DNA from 4 places in the Natranaerobius thermophilus JW/NM-WN-LF genome. Region 2 is predicted to be linked to each of the others. Evidence: riboswitches for the same ligand, from Rfam matches in the RefSeq annotation. Region 2 holds a riboswitch; each other region holds the start of a gene.
What was found. Region 2 has a riboswitch for thiamine pyrophosphate ahead of NTHER_RS14255 (MtnX-like HAD-IB family phosphatase). Riboswitches for the same ligand answer to the same signal wherever they lie in the genome.
Positions count from the first base shown of each region.

Region 1 (3,168 bases), 1.0 Mb from region 2:
TCCATCATGGTTTTAGCAGCTAATCTATAAGGTTTACTTTCATTAATTTGTGAACCAATATGACAGTGTAGTCCTTGTAAATCAATATATGAAGATTTGATTGCAAAGTTTACAGCTTTCATTATATCGTCTTGACGTAAGCTGAAGCCAAATTTGGAGTCCTCTTGACCAGTTAATATATATTTGTGGGTATGAGCCTCTATCCCGGGTTTAACTCTAAAATAAATTTGGACCCTAGTACTCTTTTTTTGTGCTAACTTTTCAATCAGTTCAAGTTCCAAGAAGCTATCAACTACTATTCTTCCCACATTACAATCTAAGGCATATTCTAATTCTCTTGAGGTTTTATTATTTCCATGAAATAACAGCTTGTCCCCAGGAAAACCAGCCTGAACCGCTGTAAATAATTCCCCTTCCGAGACTACATCAAGGAACAAGCCTTCTTCTTCAACTATTTTACAAATGGTTGTTGACAAAAAAGCTTTACCAGCATAAGCCAATTCAGTTGTAGGATAATATTGTTCTAAAATTCTTCGATATTTTCTACATTTATTCCTAATATGTTCTTCATCTAATATATTCAAAGGTGTATCATATTGTTGAGCTAATTTTACTAAATCACAACCACCTATTTCCAAATTTCCATCTTCATTGATTATTACTGATTCTGACATGACCACTTATAATCACAACCCTTTTATTTTTAAAACTAATCCTATCACTGTTTTTTAATATTTGTCAATAAAACAACAAATTATCCTTGACAGTAAATAGTTTAGAAATAGTATAATAATGTTGAATCAAATATTCGCCAAGCAGGGGTGCCTGAATTCAGGCTGAGAAAGGCCAGTACCGCCTTACCCTTTGAACCTGCTCTGGTTAGTACCAGCGTAGGGAGCTTGTATTGACTAATATCCAAATTAGTCAAGTCAAACTCACCTACTTATGCAGGGTGAGTTTTTTTAATCTAATCAATAATTTACGAGAGTTGAAAATCTTGGAGGTGACAAAATGACAATCAAAGTTAATGGAGAAACAAAACAGGTTTCGGATAATTTAACGGTAAACCAACTTTTTTGGGAATTAAATTTAAAATCCCGCGGTAAAATTGTGATCTTAAACAGGGAAGTAGTTCACAAAGACGAATGGGAAAAGACCCAATTATCAGAAGGTGACGAAATTGAAGTATTAAGTATGGTTGGAGGTGGTTAATTTGTCTAATGACATTTTGAAAATTGGCGGTAAAAAATTAACAAATAGGCTGATTGTGGGCACTGGCAAATTCCCTAGGAAAAGTCTGATTCCACAAGTTTTAGATAGTTCCGGCTCTCAGGCTGTTACAGTTGCTTTAAGGCGCGTTGATTTAAATTCCGATGATGAAAATGTCCTGGATTATATCAATCAAGACTGTATTTTGATGCCAAACACCTCAGGAGCTAGGAATGCAGAAGAAGCAGTAAAAATTGCTCAAATAGCACAAGCTGCTGGATGTGGTAATTGGGTAAAAATTGAAGTTATTAAAGACCAAAAATACCTTTTACCAGACAATTCAGAAACTTTAAAAGCTTCAAAAACCCTAGTGGATGAAGGGTTTAAAGTCTTTCCTTATGTTAGTCCCGAGTTATCAATTGCCCAGGAAATGGAGCAAATTGGAGTTGAAGCTGTAATGCCCTTAGGAGCACCTATTGGTACTAATAAAGGGCTTGAAACCCGTGAGCTCATTAAAATACTAATATCTGAGATAAATTTACCTATTATTGTTGATGCGGGTATCGGTCGGCCATCTCAAGCGGCCGAAGCTATGGAACTAGGCTGTGAAGCTGTGCTAGTAAATACCGCTATTGCTACGGCTGAAAACCCAGTTTTAATGGCAGAAGCTTTCAGTCAAGCTGTCAAGTCGGGAAGGAAAGCATATTTATCCAAAGCCGCACCCGTGAAAGAGACTGCTGAAGCTTCTTCACCTTTGACTGGTTTTCTTCGAGACGAAAATGGGGAGGGATAAGTAATGAGTTTTAGAGATTTTATTAAAAAATACCAACAGCTAGACTTTCAGCAAACTTTTCAAGATATCACTCCCCAAAGGGTTGAAACCGCAATTTATAAAGACAATCCAAACTTTAGAGACTTTTTAGCCATGCTATCGCCAGCCGCAGAAAATTACCTGGAAGAAATGGCGCAAAAAGCTAATCAACTCACCACAAATTTTTTTGGAAAAGCTATCGTTTTGTATGCTCCCATTTACGTTAGTGATCATTGTGATAATAACTGCCTTTATTGTGCTTTTAAAGTAGATAATCAGTTTCAAAGAACTACTTTAAGCCTTGAAGAAGTTGAACAAGAAGCCCAAGCTATCAGCCATACTGGTCTTCGCCATATATTGCTTTTAACTGGTGAATCTAAACCACATGCACCCCTAGATTATATAGAAAAATGTATTGATATTTTAAAAAAATACTTTTCTTCTATAGCTATAGAAATCTATCCATTGACAGCCAAAGAATATAAACAGTTAATTGACAATGAAGTTGATGGACTTACAATCTACCAAGAGGTTTACGACGAAGATATTTATCAACAAGTTCATAAAAGCGGCCCAAAACGCGATTATGATTTTCGATTACTAGCCCCGGAACGCAGCCTACAAATGGGCATGAGAAGGGTTAACATAGGTGCATTATTTGGTTTGGGCCCCTGGAGGCAGGAAGCTTTTTTTACTGGTCTACATGCTTGGTACTTATTAAATCATTATCCGGAAGCTGAAATTTCCATATCTTTTCCCCGCTTAAGACCTTTTGCTGATGAAACCTTGGAATATTATAGAGTTGCGGATAAAAACTTGGTTCAAATGATAGTAGCCACAAGAATTTTTTTACACAGTGTGGGGATCAATATTTCTACTAGAGAAAGCCCTGATTTAAGAGAAAATCTGCTTCCCCTAGGAGTAACTAGAATGTCGGCAGGAGCTAAGACAGCTGTAGGAAGCTATTCCGGTGTAGAAAATAGCGAGTCTCAGTTTCATACCGCCGATGAACGTTCAGTAGTAGAGATCAAAGGTATGTTAATAAATAATGGTTATCAACCGGTATTAAAAGACTGGGAATTAATTTAGATTAGGGAGGGTTAATTTAATGACTACTGGAAACAAAGGATTAAATACAGATATTTATG
Region 1 covers NC_010718.1:2,010,268-2,013,435, forward strand. The annotation lists gene lysA (diaminopimelate decarboxylase) at 1-674, opposite strand, end outside; TPP riboswitch at 808-914, shown strand; gene thiS (sulfur carrier protein ThiS) at 1,012-1,212, shown strand; gene NTHER_RS09700 (thiazole synthase) at 1,214-2,002, shown strand; gene thiH (2-iminoacetate synthase ThiH) at 2,006-3,109, shown strand; gene thiE (thiamine phosphate synthase) at 3,129-3,168, shown strand, end outside.
Region 1: another riboswitch for thiamine pyrophosphate. It lies ahead of thiS (sulfur carrier protein ThiS); the one in region 2 lies ahead of NTHER_RS14255 (MtnX-like HAD-IB family phosphatase).

Region 2 (3,168 bases):
AGTTTTTTCGCTTGCCATGTCGTTATTTACAGCTTTAACGGTTATTCCTGTACTCTCAGTGTTATTAATTGGGCATAATCAAGCCATTTCAAAGTTCATACCCATTGAAAATTTGAAAAAACGATATAAAAAAAGCCTGCACTATCTATCGAAAAAAGGAAAATATGTTTTAGGTGGAGCTATTATATTAATGGTAATATCCTTTACTTTGCTCCCAAATTTGGGTGGAGAATTTTTACCACCCATAACTAGATCCGAATTTACAGTAGACGTACGATTACCACCCGGAACTCATTTGGAAACCACAGAAGAAGTTGTTACAGAAGTAGAACAATATCTTTTAGATGAGGAAGAAGTTGACTCTGTATACGCAACCATAGGTGAGCGAGCTAGTCAAAGAGAAGGAGCAGGGTACACTCAAAGAACTCCCCATCGCGGTGAATTGATGGTGATATTGGAAACAGATGAGCAAGAAAAACTTGCCCAACAAGTTGAGAGTGAATTTTACGATCATGACCAGGCCTCAATTAGCGCTTCCGAGATGGAGGGAGATTTAGAGATGGGTGGTGATGCTATTGAAATTGACTTAATCGGTCCAGAACTTGACACACTGAGGGAACTGTCTCAAGATATAGCTAATGAAGTTTCTGAATTAGAAGTTGTTTCAAATGTTTCGAGAAACTTACCTACACCCAGACCAGAACTACAGGTTTCTCCCAAAGACGAACAAAGCATGTTAAAAGGAATTACTCCCATTCAAATGTCTCAAGACTTAGAAACTGATTTAACAGGAAGAAGAGCAACAATTTTTAGAGAAGATGGTAGAGAGATCCCCATAGTATTAGGTTACTTTAGCGAAGGACCTGAGTCTACTGAAGAAATAAAAGAAAAATACCAGGATATTGCCACAGTTGAAAAAGAGCCAGGCCCTACGGTTATCAATCGACAGGACGGTCAGCGCTATGTAACAATTTCAGCCGATTCGGAAACAAGAGATGTTCGGGGAGCGGTAAATAGTATCCAAGATAGATTAGATAATGTGGATATCCCGCAAGGTTATCGCCTAAATTATGGGGGCGCTTACGAGGATATGTGGTCCTCATATTTAGAGCTAGGTGGAGCTTTGGCTTTATCTTTGTTGCTAGTATTTATGGTCATGGCAGGTCAATTCGAATCTTTACGTTATCCTCTTGTTATTATGGTCAGCATACCTTTTTCTTTTGTAGGTGTAATTCTAGCACTATATATTTTGAATGATACTTTAAATGTGGCATCAATAATGGGGGTTATTATACTTTCAGGATTAGTTGTTAATAATGCTATTGTTTTAGTGGATTGCATTAAACGGGAAGATAGTGTCCTTGAAGGTGCTTCCCTTAGATTGAGACCCATTTTGATGACTACTATTACTACCTTGTTGGCATTAATTCCCATGGCTATTGCCGTTGGTCCTGGGTCTGAAATTCAAAACTCTTTGGCTTTTTCTCTTATAGGTGGATTGTTTAGTGCTACTCTACTAACATTAGTGATACTGCCTTTAGTAATCATCTGGATTAAATCTAGATTTAATCTAGATTAGATATATTGAATTGAGTGGAAATTTTTATGAAATTCAATTGACAATTTATGTAATTGAGTGATACTATAATTTTAAATTAAGTCAGCAAATTAGGGGAGCCGTATTGGCTGAGAGTGGACCTGAAGAGGTCCTGACCCTTTAACCTGATCTGGGTAATGCCAGCGCAGGGAATTACTCATAGATCCTGTAATGTATTAGTTAATAGGACCTTTCCCTAGATCGGGTAAAGGTCCTAATTTTTGTTAGTTGATAGTGGTTCCCAATATATAAGGAGAGTGATTAAGTGAGTGATGAACATACTAATAGATTAAGGAAGCCGCGCTTGTTTGTCACGGATTTTGATGGAACCGTTACATTTCAAGACAGTTGTAATTTAATGATTCAAACTTGTGCCCGAAATGGATGGCAAGAGCTTAATCAACAGTGGGAAAAAGGTGAGCTTACGACAAAAGATGTTGCTCGAGAGACCTTTAAGTTATTTGATTGTTCCTGGGAGGATGTTAGCAGAGCTATAAGTAATATTCAAATTGACCCTGATTTTAAAAAATTTGTTGACATAATAAATAGAGAAGGTGATCAGCTATACATTGTAAGTGATGGTTATGATTTATTAATTAAAGAAATTTTAGGTAGAGAAGGATTATCACATATTCCTTTTTACGCTAATAAATTATTGGTTAACAATAGAAATTTCAGTATGACAACACCATATTCTAATGATAACTGTCATCAGTGTGGTAGCTGCAAAACTGCAATAATTCGAAGCTTAATTAGCAATTTTAAAACTGTCCCTAAAACAATCTATGTAGGAGATGGCTATTCAGACCGATGTCCCATAGAAATTGCAGACCTTGTTTTTGCCAAAGAAAAACTATATCAAATAGCAAAATCGAAAGGAATTGAAGCTAATAAAATTAAGAGTTTTCAGGATGTAATAAATAAACTAGATATTAAAACGGAATAATCTATGGAATAAATACGAAACTATAAAACTGAATGGATACCAGCTTGGAGAAGTTGAAAAAATACAGACTAGATCAATATAATCCTTAATTAGGAGAGATAAACTTGATTGATTCAATGTATATCCAAAAAAATGTAGGTTTTTACGATCGTATAATCAGAATTGTCATTGGTATAGGTCTGATAGTTGTACCTGTACTATTTGGATTCCCTGGCTGGTTAATTGCTTTACTTGCAGCTTTAGGCGGGTCAAATATTTTAGAGGGAGTTTTGGGTTTTTGAATAATTTATCACTTAGTGGGGTGGTCTACCCTGACAAATCAATTTTTCTGATTTTAATCTTTAAGGAATAACGGCCTCATTTCAGGCATCCAATAATATTGAGGTGGGGTCGATGTTTTTCCAGTCTGGTTATTTTAAAATTCTTATTTCAGCTTGTATTTGGGGAACTGTGGGTATTTTTGCCAGATGGAGTGCAATGCCAGCTACTGACCTGGCTTTCTATAAGACATTATTTGCCTGTTTATTTTTATTGTCGATTTTGCCCAGGGAAGATCTTTTGATCACAAATAAATTTAAGGCATACATGGTTATCTTTTTAACAGGAATTTTATATGCTTTGAATG
Region 2 covers NC_010718.1:3,055,980-3,059,147, reverse strand. The annotation lists gene NTHER_RS14260 (efflux RND transporter permease subunit) at 1-1,579, shown strand, start outside; TPP riboswitch at 1,661-1,766, shown strand; gene NTHER_RS14255 (MtnX-like HAD-IB family phosphatase) at 1,863-2,543, shown strand; gene NTHER_RS15730 (YgaP-like transmembrane domain) at 2,648-2,824, shown strand; gene NTHER_RS14250 (DMT family transporter) at 2,937-3,168, shown strand, end outside.

Region 3 (3,168 bases), 380 kb from region 2:
ACAACCAAAACAACTGTATACAATTTAGGTTATCATATCATTTTTTGCCCCAAATATAGACGTGAAGTACTGACTGGCAAAATTGAACAGCGATTAAAGCAATTATTTTTAGAGAAAGCCAATGAGCTAGAGATAGAAATTCAAGATTTAACTATTATGCCAGATCATGTTCATTTGTTTATCAAAGCAGACCCCACTTTAGCACCACACTATATTGTGCGACAACTGAAAGGATATAGTGCCAAAATTCTTCGTAAGGAGTTTCCTGAACTAAAATCAAGGCTGCCTTCACTCTGGACTCGTAGTTATTATGTTGAGTCGGTCGGTCATATATCAGAAGATACTATTCGTAAATATATCGAAGACCAGGAGGGTAAATAGTGATTATAACTAAAACCTATAAGTATAAGTTATACGAGTCAAAAAAGAATAAAAATATTCATCAGAAAATAGATATAGCTGGTCTTATCTATAATCATTGCATTGCCCTCCACAAAAGGTATTATAAACTAACAGGTAAACACTTAAATAAGTTTCAGTTAATGAAGCACATAACCAAATTAAAGAAAAAAGACAAATATCAACATTGGAACCTAGTAGGCTCACAAGCAATTCAAGATATAGTAGATAGAATAGATAGAGCATACCAGTTATTCTTTAGGAATTTGAAACATGGTATTAAAACTTCACCGCCTAAATTCAAAAAAATTAAAAAATACAAAAGCTTCACTTTAAAACAAGCAGGTTGGAAATATGTTGACGATAACTTAATCAAAATCGGAAAGAAGGTCTATAAATTCAGTAAAAGCAGAGAGCTTCCAGAAAATATTAAAACTGTAACTATAAAACGAGATCCTTTAGGCGACCTGTATATTTGTTTTGTAGTTAAAGAAAAAATCGAAGTCCCCGATAGGCAGGGTAAAAGCTCCATCGGCTTGGACTTTGGCTTGAAGACATTTCTTGTAGCATCAGACGGTACGAAATATGAAGCACCATTCTATTATCACCACAAATTGAAGGAATTAAAGAAAGCACAGAAAGAATTAAGTTCAAAAGAAAAAGGCTCTAATAACCGAAACAAAGCTAGGAAAAAAGTTTTTAGACTTCATAAGAAAGTGGTCAATCAGCGTAGAGCCTACTTCTTTAAACTGGCACATGAGCTAACAGATAAGTATGAATACATTTTTATTGAAGACCTCAACATGAAAGCTATGCAAAAGATGTGGGGTAAAAAGATTCAAGACTTAGGATATTCTACTTTTGTTGAAATTCTCGAATATGTTGCCAAGAAAAAAGGTTCTAGAGTAGTTAAGGTAGATCGCTTTTATCCAAGTTCAAAAATTTGTAGTAAGTGCGGTGAAATAAATCAAAACCTTAAACTATCAGACAGAATTTTCGAATGTGATTGCGGTTTAAAAATTGACAGAGATCTGAACGCTGCAATTAATATACACATGGGCGGGGCATCGTCCATTGGGTTAGGAAACGTAAGACCTGCTATCATAGAGGCTGTTTCTGCTTGACCCCAGAATCCCACTGCTTTAGCTGTGGGAGTATGTCAAGAAGGCGGTTCGCCCGAACCAAATAGCCAAAAAGATGTTGGAAGATGGAGAAAAAATAGATAAAATTATGAGATATACTGGATTAACTAAAAAACAAATTGATGATCTTAAAAAAGAATTAAAATTGATCTGAAGTCGAGATGATTAAATTTACAAAAATTAACGAATATGATATCTTTATATTAAGAAAATTTATAATGAATATTTATGCAAAAAATTTATGGCAAAAACTTTATAATGAATTGGAACACCGCCGGGGGAGCCCCAAAAATGGGCTGAGAGGGTAAACACCGACCCCATAACCTGAACTGGTTAATGCCAGCGAAGGGAGAGCGGTTGCCGTAGGCTAAGATTTAGAACAAGACAGTGTATATACGGCTCCCGGTCTTCCCGGGAGCTTTTTTTATTATCAGAATTATTATCATGGATTAATATTATGCCTTAATATCATGCCTTAATATCATGACTTATCATGGGAGGTGGCTACGATGTTACAAAATAACACCCGTAAAATAACTTTGATGGCTTTGTTAATCGCTATTGGAACCTTTACATCTCATTTGATTTGGTTTCCAGCTGGTTTCGCTAAAGCTTATCCTATGCAGCACGCTATTAATGTAATTGCCGGTATATTTCTCGGTCCAGGTCCAGCAGTTCTGATCGCATTTATGATAGGTTTATTACGTAATATTTTGGGTATCGGAACTTTACTTGCTTTTCCGGGTGGTATGGCAGGGGCTTTACTGGCCGGAATAGGTTTTAAAATGGCTAGACAGCGCCCTTACGGAGCTTTTATTGGAGAGGTATTCGGCACTTCTATTATTGGCGCTTTGCTATCAGTCCCTATTGCCAGATTGATCCTAGGCCATGAAGCTGTGATCTACTTTTATATTCCACCCTTTGCCATAAGTGCCATTGTTGGGGCATTCATAGGAGTTGGCTTGAGTGTGGTATTAGAAAGGGTCCGGGGAGACAGATCTATTTCCATGACAGATCATCTTTGATATACCCCCTATATATTCTCGCAGTTAAAGCAGTGGGGCTTTAGTGGGGTTTTAGCGGGACTTTAGCGGGGCTTTCTCTTTCTGTTTCTCATAAACAACTATAACAAAAAAGGGTGATTATATGTCTAAAACAAAAGTAGTTATGACCATTGCAGGTTCTGATTCTGGGGGTGGTGCTGGAATACAAGCTGACCTAAAAACATTTCAGTCTATAGGAGTATTCGGAACTACCGTGCTAACAGGTGTGACTGCCCAGAACACTGCAGGGGTACAAAACGCTGTTCATCTTGAATCTAGTTTGGTGGCAGAGCAATTTAAGTCAGTGGCGGAGGATATGGAAATTTCTGCAGTAAAGACGGGGATGCTTTCAAATGCTCAAATAATTGAAACCGTTTCCGATAATCTTGCTTCTTTTTCAACGAAACCTTGGATTGTAATTGACCCTGTTTTGGCAGCTACAAGCGGTGATTTACTACTAGAAAGACAAGCAGTATCAACTTTGCTAGAGAAGCTTATTCCCATCTCTGATATCATCACTCCTAATATTCCCGAAGCAGAGATATTGACTGGCATAAACATTGACCATTCAAAAGACTTACAAA
Region 3 covers NC_010718.1:2,671,901-2,675,068, reverse strand. The annotation lists gene tnpA (IS200/IS605 family transposase) at 1-381, shown strand, start outside; gene NTHER_RS12590 (RNA-guided endonuclease InsQ/TnpB family protein) at 381-1,523, shown strand; TPP riboswitch at 1,808-1,910, shown strand; gene thiW (energy coupling factor transporter S component ThiW) at 2,051-2,566, shown strand; gene thiD (bifunctional hydroxymethylpyrimidine kinase/phosphomethylpyrimidine kinase) at 2,688-3,168, shown strand, end outside.
Region 3: another riboswitch for thiamine pyrophosphate. It lies ahead of thiW (energy coupling factor transporter S component ThiW); the one in region 2 lies ahead of NTHER_RS14255 (MtnX-like HAD-IB family phosphatase).

Region 4 (3,168 bases), 400 kb from region 2:
TTCTTAGAGAAAAAGTATCTGAAAAGAAATTTCCTAAGACCGAAGAAAAACTTAACTCCTTTAAAAGTGGATATGGAACAGTGTTATTTTTTGAAGATCAGGAGCCAGTTCAAGAACTTCAGCAAAAATTCCCCAAGTATAAAGATACTTTTCCAATTTGGTCTCATCATTCTTCCGGCATGTTACAATACGTAGTGTGGACAGCGTTGGAATTAGAAGGTTTTGGCGCATCTTTACAGCATTATAATCCTATAATAGATGATGCTGTAAAAAAAGAATGGGATATTCCTGAAAACTGGGAACTGGTGTCCCAAATGCCCTTTGGTAAACCTACAGCTCCTCCGGGAGAAAAGGAATTTAAACCTCTAGATGAGAGAATAAAGGTTTTTAAATAAGAAACCATAAGTATCTATAGATATCCAATTTTAAAGCCAATGCCAATGCAAAATTAGAGGGGGTAATAAATGTGGATCAAGAAATTTTTAATTATATTCAAAACTACATAGTCAGGGATAATTGTAAATCAGATACTATTAAGGAAGAAGAATATCAACGGGATGATGTACAACCCAGTATAGAGCTGGAGACGGGTAAATTTTTAGGTCTTTTGATTAGGTTGATAAATGCTCAAAAAGTTCTAGAATTTGGTACCTGTCTAGGTTATTCAACTATTTGGTTAGGCGAAGCTGTAAAACAAACTGGAGGGAAAGTTATTTCAATTGAAAAAGACCCTAAACTCTATCAAGAAGCTAAAACAAATATAGAGGAAGCGGGTCTTTCAAATTCTGTAGAACTGGTTTATGGTGATATTAGCGAGAAAATTCGGGACTTAACTGGTCCCTATGATATAATCTTTCAAGATGCTCAAAAATCATTATACCCTAAAGTACTGGAAAACAGTATTAATTTGTTGAATCAGGGTGGGGTGCTTGTTGCAGATGATACCTTATTCAAAGTTAAAGGAGCCCCAAGAAATTTAGGGGCTCCTGTTGATGAATATAATCGCAAAGTAATGTCTGATGATAGACTTTACAGTACTATTTTACCTGTCGGCGATGGTGTTACTTTGAGTTATAAGATTAGACAGTAAAGTATTTTTTCACTCTAGTCAAGGTCAATAAAACTATAACAATTATAGTGATTATTAGTTCCGGAACTAAATAACTGGAATTATACAACAAAGAGTACATCCAGACGCTTTGCCCTTCGGGAGCATAGTCGCCAAAAAACACAGCTCCAGCTAAAAAATGGGAGACAAATCTGACCATTCCACCTAAAATAACACCTGTGACTATAGGTAAGATTATATTGGCCGAGGAATTCGCTTTTCTAATCCATGATGAAAAGGTTCCAGCTAAACCTAATCCTGCAAAAGCTACAGGATAATCCAGGAAAAATTGTATCCAGTGAACTATAAAGCCTGCTACTGCTAGCTGTAATATCCCGAAAGTGACTCCTGCCAGTATTCCGGGTTTTAACCCCCAACGAAAGGCTATGATAAATATAGGTAACATCTCTAAGCTAACAGATCCTCCCTGGGGCATGGTGTAAAGCTTAATCATGCTTAAAAGCAATGCCAAAGCCACTGCGATACCGGTTTCTGCCAGGATTCTGACATTTTTTGATACGTTTTCCATAATGAACTCTCCTTTCCTATATTAAGGCTCTTTTATACTCCTTTGTTGATAGTTGAACTCTTAGTGTGAAATTGAAGAGTTCAACTATCAACATTCAACTTTAACACAGCCCATATTAAAAAAAGCGCAATTCCTTAGGAATTGCGCTTTTAGTCGTAAATAATACATAAATAATACAGAAAACTCTATATAGCTCGCCTAGACTAAAAGCCAATTCCCTACGCTGGTATTATCCAGGTCAGGTTCTAGGGTAGGACTAATTGCCCTTCTCAGCCGGGAAGGCGATCCCCGGCACCCCTATTGGCTTAATAAAATTCGATTGTTATTACTATCTTACCATGGGTGTAAATATAATACAATGCATATTAATTTAAATTCTTTCACTAACATATGTCGCCACTAACTCATGACTAAAGTCACGAGAATGCGTGACGAACTCTTCAAATCTTGGCAAGATACCACTTACATGAAGATATTTCGTATTTCAATTCATAAATTTTTTGGGTTTCTCCGATAGTACTTTGGCAAGTGTAAACAATCATTTTGTTGCCTGTTAATTTTTCTTCAGATGTGGATATAACTTGGTCAACACTAACCACTTTTTTAGTACCTTCGGAAGTGGTGATACGATATTTTAAAGGTTTAGGAATTCCATCTTCTTTAAACCAGGCAATCATTTCTATAGGTTTCATTATTACCTTCACAGTAATTCTCCCTTCTATAATAAGCTAGACATCATGGGATACTCTTCTTCTGCATCTACTCCTCCTGCCAAGGGAGGAACTGTTGAATGTAAAAAACAGGACCGGATTAAAGAAGTTTCCCCGTGTTTAGCCCTGATTTTATCGATAGCTTTATAAAAAGACTCTTCTGAATCCGTATCAATAGACAATTTGTCAAACATCGATAGTTGGTAAGACTTACTCGATGAAAGGGAAGATAGTGAAATTCCTATGTGTCTTAAGGGTTCTTCTTCATCCCATAATTCATTTAAAAGTTTTTTACCAGTTTCGAAAATAACTTTAGTAGAATTTGTGGGATTGAGTAATTTTTTTTGTTTACCGTAGGAAATAAACTGTGAGGTTTTAATTGATAAATTGACTACTTGTGCGTAACAATGAGCATCACGTAATCGGCTACTGACCTTTTCAGTTAAAGATAATAACCAAAGCCGTGCTGTCTCTTTATCAGCCACATTTTCGGGAGTAGTAGTAGAATTTCCTAAACCCTTCATAGGAAAACCTTCTGGCCTAACGGAAGACTCCTCAATTCCATTGGCAAAATCCCAGATCAAAAGCCCGTGACTTTTCAACCAAAGTTTCAATTTATTGCGAGGAGTTTTAGCCAGTTCCCCAATGGTAGTGATTCCTCGATCAAGTAACTTTTTTTCTGTAGCCCTTCCCACCATAAATAATTCTCCTACAGGTAGTGGCCACAACTTAGTAGGAATTTCTTCAGGGAATAATGTGTGAACTCGGTCGGGTTTTTTAAATTCTGATGCCAGCTTAGCTAAGAGCTTATTGGGGCCAAT
Region 4 covers NC_010718.1:292,627-295,794, forward strand. The annotation lists gene NTHER_RS01525 (nitroreductase family protein) at 1-395, shown strand, start outside; gene NTHER_RS01530 (O-methyltransferase) at 467-1,090, shown strand; gene thiT (energy-coupled thiamine transporter ThiT) at 1,080-1,637, opposite strand; TPP riboswitch at 1,836-1,946, opposite strand; gene NTHER_RS01540 (hypothetical protein) at 2,078-2,341, opposite strand; gene NTHER_RS01545 (DNA polymerase Y family protein) at 2,356-3,168, opposite strand, start outside.
Region 4: another riboswitch for thiamine pyrophosphate. It lies ahead of thiT (energy-coupled thiamine transporter ThiT); the one in region 2 lies ahead of NTHER_RS14255 (MtnX-like HAD-IB family phosphatase).